DNA from 3 places in the Erwinia sp. E602 genome. Region 3 is predicted to be linked to each of the others. Evidence: predicted binding sites of a transcription regulator. Region 3 holds the regulator's gene; each other region holds the start of a gene.
The links. The regulator LexA, encoded in region 3, represses DNA repair genes until DNA is damaged. The targets are predictions, from matches to a motif close to TNCTGTATGTACATACAGNA.
Positions count from the first base shown of each region.

Region 1: GKQ23_RS10030 (DinI-like family protein) is a predicted target of LexA. The motif match lies at 1,869-1,888, and genes of this name have one in related genera.
Region 2: GKQ23_RS16420 (DNA translocase FtsK 4TM domain-containing protein) is a predicted target of LexA. The motif match lies at 1,670-1,689, and genes of this name have one in related genera.

Region 1 is NZ_CP046582.1:1,899,937-1,903,213, reverse strand. Features, by position in the region: gene emtA (membrane-bound lytic murein transglycosylase EmtA) at 1-583, opposite strand, end outside; gene ldcA (muramoyltetrapeptide carboxypeptidase) at 867-1,796, shown strand; gene GKQ23_RS10030 (DinI-like family protein) at 1,909-2,154, shown strand; gene GKQ23_RS24060 (hypothetical protein) at 2,570-2,704, shown strand; gene GKQ23_RS10025 (hypothetical protein) at 2,792-3,238, opposite strand.
Region 2 is NZ_CP046582.1:3,241,729-3,245,005, forward strand. Features, by position in the region: gene GKQ23_RS16420 (DNA translocase FtsK 4TM domain-containing protein) at 1-1,608, opposite strand, end outside; gene lrp (leucine-responsive transcriptional regulator Lrp) at 1,728-2,222, opposite strand; gene trxB (thioredoxin-disulfide reductase) at 2,745-3,277, shown strand, end outside.
Region 3 is NZ_CP046582.1:4,447,922-4,451,198, forward strand. Features, by position in the region: gene zur (zinc uptake transcriptional repressor Zur) at 1-433, shown strand, start outside; gene GKQ23_RS22020 (CsbD family protein) at 671-880, opposite strand; gene lexA (transcriptional repressor LexA) at 1,525-2,133, opposite strand; gene GKQ23_RS22030 (diacylglycerol kinase) at 2,295-2,663, opposite strand; gene plsB (glycerol-3-phosphate 1-O-acyltransferase PlsB) at 2,791-3,277, shown strand, end outside.

The DNA of each region.
Region 1 (3,277 bases), 2.3 Mb from region 3:
CCGCCGGATGTTTATCCTGCACGTGGCGGGTGAACTCTTCCGGACTCATGGCGTTAATCATCGCAATGGCCCGGTCGCGGTCGCGTGAGAAGGTGCGCAGCAGCGCGCCGGCACCGTTAACGTAGGCCACGATGGTGGCATAGCGCAGCGTTTCCGGATTACGGATGCCGGCCAGCTGCTGCTGCTGCAGGATGCGCAGATAGGCGGTGCCGATATCGATATTTTTTACCGGGTCGCGCAGTTCAGACTTGCTCGGCTGGCCGCCCTTGCCCTGCGAACGGTACACTTCACGCCCGGCCGTCGAGGCTTTGATCTGCATCAGCCCCACCGCGTTCGATTTGCTGACCACCGTCGGGTTGCCGCCGGACTCCACCGCAATAATCGCATCCACCAGCTTCGGGTCAACGCCGTAGTTATGCGCCGTATGGCGGGTTACGCCGGACCACGGCTGCGTGGACTGTTTCGGCGGTGTGGTAATCAGCGGTGAAGAGGGCTGACTGACGATTCGTTTTGGGGTTTCGCTGGCGCAGCCCGCCAGCAGTAAGGCAGCGGCTATCGCTACCGTCTTCACGCTTGTTTTCACGCTTGTCTTATCCTCTGCGCTTTCGCTTCGCGCTACATATTACGGTATCGTAACGAACTGAGAATTACCGTAATTCTTAATTTATTAGCCGCCGTGAACGACTTAGCGTAAAGTTTTGTTTATCATCGCTCTGATTGGACATAACAGGCGAGAAATGATTCATTTCTGAGCGCGTAAATTTTCAGCAGCGCGCGGCGCGGCTGATTCTACCCCAGGTTATGTTCATCATTTATCGATCGCACAGTGGCGTCACGCGCGCCCCGCAGGGAGAAAAGTAAGCATTATGGCAATCACTCCGCGCAACATCCATCTGATCGCCCCTTCCGGCTATTGCCACAATCAGCCGGCGGCCCGTCTTGGCGTCGCGCGGCTGCGCGGCTGGGGGCATCGGGTCGATAACACTGCGGTCATTGAGCGCCGCGACCGGCGCTTTGCCGGCGACGACGATACCCGGCTGGCGGATATCAACCGGCTGGCCAGCATGGCCGAACTCCCTGATATCGTGCTGGCGGTACGCGGCGGCTACGGCGCCAGCCGCCTGCTCCCCCGGCTGAACTATGCCGCTCTCGGAGAACGACTGCGCGATGCGCCGCTGGCGCTTTGCGGCCACAGCGACTTCACCGCCATCCAGCTCGCGCTGCTGGCACAGTGCGGGGTAAAAAGCTTCAGCGGGCCGATGCTGGCCGCCAACTTTGGCCCGGAAACCCTTAATGACTTTACGCTTGGGTGCTTCTGGCAGGCGCTGAGCAGCGAAAGCTTCACCCTCGACTGGCAGACCAGCGAGGCGGCAGGGGAAGTTAACGCCAGCGGCACCCTGTGGGGCGGAAACCTGGCGATGATCGCCTCGCTGGCCGGCACGCCGTATCTGCCCGCGATTGAGGGAGGGATTATGGTGATCGAAGACATTAACGAGCACCCATTCCGCACCGAACGTATGCTGCTGCAGCTGCTGTACAGCGGCGTGCTGGCGCGGCAATCCGCTATTGTTACCGGCAGCTTTACCGGCGCAACGCTGAGTGATTATGACGGCGGCTACGATTTCCCGGACGTCTGGCAGCTGATCCGTAATCTGACCGGCCTGCCGGTAGTCAGCGGGCTGGCTTTTGGGCATGCCGCCGATACGGTGACGCTGCCGCTGGGGGCGCACGGCAGGCTGGCCGTTAGCGACGGCCACGCCGCACTGACCCTGTCGGACTATCCGCAGCTGCGTTAGTGACAATTTTTATCGTCACGCGCCGCAAAACCATGCTGCGACTGATAAATCCTGTTGAACCCCCCGACGGATACCTGTATTTTTATACAGATAAAAATCGTAAGGAGCAGAGATGTTTGTTGAACTGATTTATGACAAGCGCAACGTTGCCGGGCTGGCCAACGCCGGGGAGTTGATTCGCAACGAACTGGAAAAACGCGTGCAGCGCGTGTTTCCGGAAATGGAGGTCAAAGTCAAAGCGATGCAGGCGAACGGGGTGAAAACTGACGTCAGCAAAACGGACAAAGCCACGCTGATGCGGATTATTGAAGAGATGTTCGACGAGGCCGATCAGTGGCTGGTGTCCGAGTCTTTCTGACCAAAGCTGTACGGGCTGATGATATTTGCATAAATTTACACAAGGTTGCGGCGCTTTCGAGTTGCATTACCTGAGATTAGTCTTATTATTATTTTTAATCGATTTCCCTGGTGTTGGCCCGCAACTGAGCGTTTAGCGGGCTTTTTTTTGTCCCCAATATTAGCCACCCTGACCTGCCTGACTCTCCCCTCCTCCCTTCTGTTAAAGAACTCCGCGCGTTTATCCGTGCAGATCCGCCCTTTTTTTCGGTGAATATAGCCAATTACATTCATCGCTGAATGTATTAAATGCATTAATATATTGAGAAAAATCATCCTGTGCGAATCGCGTCGCAATTTTTGATCCCACGCATTGCACAGGCTGCGGCCTGGGGCCAACATAGCGCTGTGAGTCACTCCTGATAAGAAGAACAGACATGATGAACGCTGCCATACTCTGCGCCCTGCTGCTGGCGGGTGGTCCACTGATGGGATTTCTGGTGATTATTGCCGCCTGCCTCTCCGGCATGCTGCTGGAACGGCTTTGTCACCGGCACCCGGCGTCAACCTGACGACAACGGTTCGTCAGGATTGCGTTGCCCGACGGGCAGAGGCAACGCAATGGCGGGCAGCCGGGGGACCGGGCCGCCGCCGGGCGGTTAACGCTGGGTCAGATCGAAATGGCCGTTGCCCAGCATCGGGTCCCACTCCTGATCGGTCAGATCGTCAAAGGTGCTGTTGAATTTATCCCACTGATTGTCCCGCAGATAGCTCTGTACCGCCTGCGGCAGCTTGTCGAACACCAGCTCATCCTGAATGGCAAACAGGCTGTCGGCCAGCGTCAGCGAACGGATCTCGTACAGCGTCCAGCCATACTTTTTCAGTAACAGATGGTGCAGCGCATCCCTTCCTCTCAGCGCAGAGTAAAGAGACGCATTTTTAGTGCGGTATTCGTCCAGCAGACAGTCGAGGGAGAACAGCAGGAAGGCGCGGTTGTGAATTTTGATCCGGTCATCCGGCTCAACATCCTCGTCGTTGGTCAGGCCGCGAACTTTCGCAATCCGGTCTTTGATTTCCTGGAACAGATCGCCTAAACGTTGTGTCATATAACCCCCTTGATGACCAGACGATAATGCCAGGCTGAG
Region 2 (3,277 bases), 1.2 Mb from region 3:
TTTCACCGGCTTAGGGCGCGGCAGTTCAGGACCAATGCCCTGCTTCACCTGCGGATTCAGATCGTCACCGCTGACGGCGCTGAAGCCCGGCATAAACAGCATATCGCTGCTGGCGGACTGCGCCGCCGCCGCCACGGCAGCACCGCTGGTCGCGGCCGCAACGGCCCCCGGATGGTGCGGCGTATCCGGTGTGGCAAAATCAAACGGCGATGCCGAGGCGTTTCGCCAGTCGCCCATCTGCGGACCGTCGTCCCGATCGACGGCAGGCTGCGCCGGTGCAGGCGTTTGCGCTTCACTCGGGACATCAAAACGGTGCAGCGGCGGCGCGGCAGCATCAGTGTTTACGCCAGGCTGAGCCGTTGCCGCCTCGCTGCCAAAGGCAGATGACGCAGCAGACGCATTGTTGCCGAAGCCAGAGACGTTCGGTGCAGCGTGCTGGCTGCCGTGGGCAGGTGCAGGCTGGTTGCCATAAGCAGGCGCAGGCTGATTGCCATAGGCAGGCGCAGGCTGATTGGCATAAGCAGGCGCAGGCTGGTTGCCGTAGTCAGGCGGCGTCGGGCTGTACTGAGATGCGGCAGCAGCCGCCTGAGGCGGAACGCCCGCGCTGGCCGGGTGCGCAGCGGCAGCAAATGTCGCGGCAGCAGTAGCCTCGCTACCCGCGCTGGTCGCAGCAACCAGCGTCGTTGAAGCCGCATTAGCGACAGGCGCGCTACCGGTCACCGCTGCGTTAACATCGCCAGCGGCAGGCAGCACTTCGGCGGCGGCAGTAGCGGCAGGGATCGCCCCGTCGGCAGCAGGCGCAGCAGGACGCGCAAACAGCGGGTCCTGGTCGTCATCACCGCCGCTGACCGGCAGATCGATTTTCTGTGCTTTGTTTAACAGAACGTCAGCAGCATCGTCGGCATCATCGCGCGCACGCAGCGTTTCAGGCGCGCGTTCCGCGTCGTCATACTCTTCTTCATCGTCCTCTTCACGCCACTGTTCATCACTGCGTGAACGGTTGCTGGCAAAGGTCAGCACGCCCATAACCACGCCGCCAATTTTCTCAGCGATAGTTAACCACGACCAGCCGGTATACAGCGTCAGCCCGGCCGCCCAGACGCACAGCAGCGTCAGGGTGCCGCCGGGGCCGCTGAACCACGGTGCCATAGCGTTACTCAGCAGGCTGCCGATCACGCCGCCGGAGGCGAAGTACCAGATATCATCGGCATTGAGCGCCGCCAGGCCGCAGGCGGTCACCACCAGCGCCAGTACGCCAATCAGGCGCAGCGCAACGGCAAAGTAGTCGATGTACTCCTGCGAATGACGTTGACGGAAGGTTTGCCAGCACAGGCCGAGGATCACCGGCGGGATGCCGTAAGCCATAATGCCGAAAATGAAAAACAGGGTGTCAGCAAGCCAGGCGCCGACGCCGCCACCTAAATTGTGGATCGGTTCGTGCCAGGCCGTTTGCGACCAGCTCGGGTCGGACGGGTTAAAGCTCACCAGCGCCACCATCAGATAGACGGCGAACAGCGCAACAATCATCAGCAAGGCTTCCAGCAGGCGACGCCCACTGCTCAGCGGTTGCAGGGAAACTTCTTTATCTTCTGTGTATTCCTGGCTCAAGAGTTCTCTCCAGGTGCCCGTAAACTATGAAGGCAACAGCGTCGGGCGAGCCCGACGCTGAACCTGTATGAATTCACAGGAGTGTACCGAAAACTACCAGGTTTTGCACCTGCCCTGTGTTAGCGAGTTTTAATCACTAAGCGATTACTTTGTTTCACTTCTTCCATGACCACGTAGGTGCGGGTGTCGTTCACTCCCGGCAGACGCAGCAAGGTTTCACCGAGCAATTTACGGTAGGCGGACATGTCCGGCACGCGGGTTTTCAGCAGGTAGTCAAAATCACCGGAAACCAGGTGACACTCTTGAGTTTCCTCAAGTTTTTGCACAGCGGCGTTAAATTGCTCAAACACGTCAGGCGCGCCACGATTCAGAGTAATCTCAACGAATACCAACAGCGAGGCATCAAGATAATGCGGGTTCAGCTGCGCGGTGTAGCCCAGAATGAAGCCCTGACGCTCAAGGCGGCGCACGCGTTCCAGGCAGGGAGTCGGCGACAGCCCCACGCGTTTGGAAAGTTCGACGTTAGAAATGCGCCCGTCTTTTTGCAGTTCGTTAAGGATGTTACGGTCGATTCTGTCGAGGTCTTTACCCGGTCGTTTTTTGTTATCTACCATTATTATTGTCTCTCTTAATTCCTTCCCTTTACCCGCCTACCCTGGAACGCGTACGTCCCGGGTCGTTCTAAGTGAAGACATCGAGCCTGTTGCGTGAACCGCGTCCATCCGCATGACGCATGCTGTCTGTCCACACCATGCGTCATTCCAAATGCCAGGCTGAGTAAATTCGTCGCCGAGCGTAAAAAAGGGAACGATTCCCCGTTACGTCATTGTGAATACTCTCTGCTTCGCATAATGTTTTCGCAAAAGCGCAGCCGATTGTCAAAGTAAAACAACCAAAACCAGTACAACATGCCAAACCACCTCGTGCGATCCTGTTTTGCAATGATAATTTAGCCATTTAAGCACCCGGCCCGGCCCGGCGTCGGCGGTTTTTTCATCGCTCATGCCTTAACGCCGGGGCGTTGATTGGTAAAACCTTTTTCATTAATCATTAACAACGTGGCACAACACTTTTTTTGCCGTGTTAAATTCCCTACAATCCGTTTGTCTGTTTGCCAGTTAAATAATGAGGGTCTCATGAGTACGGCTAAACACAGTAAATTACTGATTCTGGGCTCTGGCCCGGCTGGCTACACCGCCGCCGTGTACGCCGCCCGCGCGAACCTGAACCCGGTGCTGATTACCGGCCTGGAAAAAGGCGGTCAGCTGACCACCACCACCGACGTGGAAAACTGGCCAGGCGACGCCAACGAGCTGACCGGCCCGTTGCTGATGGAGCGCATGCACGAGCACGCGGTAAAATTTAATACCGAAATCATCTTCGACCATATCCACAGCGTCGACCTGCAGAACCGTCCGTTCCGCCTGACCGGCGACAGCGGTGAGTACACCGCGGATGCGCTGATCATCGCCACCGGCGCGTCGGCCCGCTACCTCGGCCTGCCGTCTGAAGACGCCTTCAAAGGTCGCGGCGTTTCTGCCTGCGCCACCTGTGACGGTTTCTTCTATCGCAACCAGAAAGTCGCGGTAATCGGCGGCGGCAACACCGCGGTGGAAGAGGCACTGTACCTGGCCAATATCGCGGCTGAAGTGCATCTGATCCACCGCCG
Region 3 (3,277 bases):
GCTGGAAGTGCTGCGCCTGATGAGCGTGCAGAACGGCGCGATCAGCGCCTACGATCTGCTGGACCTGCTGCGCGAGTCCGAGCCGCAGGCCAAGCCACCGACCGTCTATCGCGCGCTGGATTTCCTGCTGGAACAAGGCTTTATTCACCGCGTAGAGTCAACCAACAGTTACGTAGTCTGCCACCATTTCGAAGAGCACTCCCACACGTCGGCGATGCTGATTTGCGATCGCTGTGGGTCGGTGAGCGAACAACATGCCGACGGCGTTGAGGCGATCCTGACATCGCTGGCGCTGAAAACCGGCTTCACGCTGGGCCACAGCGTGATTGAAGCGCATGGCTTCTGCTCGGGCTGCGCGGAGATTGAAACCTGCTCTCACCATGAGGCCTGCGATCACGATCACAGCGCACCGGCGAAAAAACGCGGACGTTGAGTTCAGTGCTCCTGCATGCCGGGTGCGGATGCGATCGCTGACAGGGTTACCTGTAGGATAAACGGGATATTTCTGCAGGCAGGTCTGTTGAAGAGAAAACGGGGTTAATGGCGACAGAGCTGTAGCCAGTACAGTAACGGGTCACTACTCAGTGAGTCAGGGGATCTGTTACGGGGTTGGTGAGAGTTGGCACGATCCTTGTGCCTGGGGTAGGAGCCCAATTCTCAGAGGCAGAGATTACCAGCGGTGATCGTTGCGGGTTTCCCAGTCCTTCAGTTCTTTTTCGGCCTGATCTTTCTGGTAGCCGTAACGTTCCTGAATTTTTCCGACCAGCTGATCGCGTTTACCTTCCACGACCGTCAGGTCGTCGTCGGTCAGCTTGCCCCACTGTTCTTTCACTTTACCTTTGAACTGCTTCCAGTTACCGCTCGCTTCGTCTTTATTCATCATATAACTCCCTCAGCTTAGGTTTAGAACAGCCTTTAGCGTATTCGTCTTGTAAGTGCGCCTGATTACCAGATAAAAATCTGGATTAGCGCTGAACACAGAGTTAATTATAGTAGAAACGCGCGGATATGCGCTGAGTGGACGATTAAAAGATAAAATCGGCTCTCCTGCAGGCAGAAAACCGATAAAAGTGAATGTAAATCAGAGACTAAGACTGGGCATCACGTAAGTAACTAAATATTTCCATTATCGTTCAGCGCTGAACCAGGTGCCCCGCCGCCAGTGACGCCGCCAGATCGCCCACAGCGCCAGCCGCCAGCCGCCAGCCGCCAGAGCTGCTTATCGGCAACGGAAAGTAGTTTCATATTGGAGCGGTATCCTTGCCTGTGCGGAACCTGTATCTGGAACTTCACCTGTCACTGCCTGTCGACCTCTGACGGGCTGGACGCGTTCGCCGGGTCACAGGCATCGATCGGTCAGGGCTATATATCAGCACGTCAGCACGTCAGCACAAAGGATATGATCGGTAAGATTGCTGATTCAGGCAGGCTGTCATGCAGCAGGAAAGCGTGCGCAGGAATTCAAAGGGGAAATGCGCAGCGGCGGGGAGGAGGCCGCTGCGTGATGAGCCGTGGTGGGTCGCGCTACTGCCAGTTGCCGTTGCGGATCACGCCCACGGCCAGGCCTTCGATGGTGAGCGTCTGCTCACGCAGGTCGACCACGATCGGCTGGAAGTCCGGGTTTTCCGGCAGCAGCTGCACGGTGTTGCCCTGCTTCTTCAGACGTTTTACCGTCACTTCATCGTCGATACGCGCCACGACCACCTGGCCATTGCGCACGTCTTCGGTCTTGTGTACCGCCAGCAGGTCACCGTCGAGAATACCGATGTCGCGCATCGACATACCGCTGACGCGCAGCAGGAAGTCCGCGCTCGGTTTGAACATTTCCGGGTCCACCTGATAGTGCCCTTCAATATGCTCTTCCGCCAGCAGCGGTTCACCGGCTGCCACGCGGCCGATCAGCGGCAGGCCGTTGACCTCTTCCATCATCAGGCGAATGCCGCGCGAGGCGCCGGAGACGATCTCAATCACGCCTTTACGCGCCAGCGCTTTCAGGTGCTCTTCGGCGGCATTGGGGGAACGGAAGCCGAGCTGCGAGGCAATTTCTGCCCGCGTCGGTGGCATACCGGTCTGGTTAATATGGTCGCGAATCAGGTCATAGACCTGCTGCTGCCGTGCCGTTAATGCTTTCATCCCGCCCCCTGGTTGTTTATACAGTCGACTGTGAGTATATACAGCTATTTCGCCCTTGGGAACCCAAACCCGCCCCGCTGGCGATCAATTTTGCATCAGAGGGGCGTTGCAGAGGTCAGCTGGCGCACTTTCGCCGCATGAAAGTGCCTTTTTTGGATAACTCATTGCAGATTCGGCAGTAACAACATGGCCCAGACAGCGATTGCCAGTAAGATGCTCAGCAGGACGGCGGCGGAGCCCATATCTTTTGCGCGCCCGGCCAGCGGATGCATTTCACTGCCGATGCGGTCCACCACCGCCTCAATCGCGCTGTTGAGAACTTCGACGATAATCACCAGCACCACCGAACCGATCAGCAGTACGCGCGTGACGGCATCAACATCCAGCCAGCAGGCCACCGCCACCGCGATAATCGCCGCGATCGCTTCCTGGCGAAAGGCCGCTTCATGCTGCCAGGCGGCGCGTAATCCTTGCCACGAATAACCGGCTGCTTTTACGATTCGTGTCAGGCCGGTGGCGTTATTTGCCATAATCAGGGAACCCTTTGAGAAGTTTGACGTCGGAGACGGGTGTAGCACAATTTGCAACACCACAGATTCTGTTGGCGCTTTCTGGTATGCTTGCGGCGCTTTGCTAACAAGAGGCTTCATGTTGTCTATGTCAGGTTGGCGTAATTTATATTATAACCTTTTGAATCTGCCAGTTAAATTTCTGGTAAAGAGTAAGGCAATTCCGGCCGAGCCGGTTGCTGAGCTCGGGCTCGATACGTCGCGCCCTATTATGTATGTGCTGCCTTATGATTCAAAGGCCGATCTCCTGGCGCTGCGTGAGCAGTGTCGCAAACAGGAGCTGCCGGATCCGCTGCAGCCGCTGGAGATCGATGGCACCCTGTTGCCGCGTTATGTGTTTATCCATGACGGCCCGCGCCTGTTCCCTTACTACGTGCCAAACCCGGATTCGGTCAAGCTGTTCCATGACTATCTGGACCTGCACCGCAGCCATCCTGACCTTGATGTGCAGATGGTGCCGGTGTCGGTGATGTTTGGCCGTGCGCCGGGACGCGAGGTGCAGGGCGAAAGCCAGCCGCATCTGCGGGTGCTGAACGGCATTCAAAAATTCTTTGCGGTGCTGTGGCTGGGGCGCG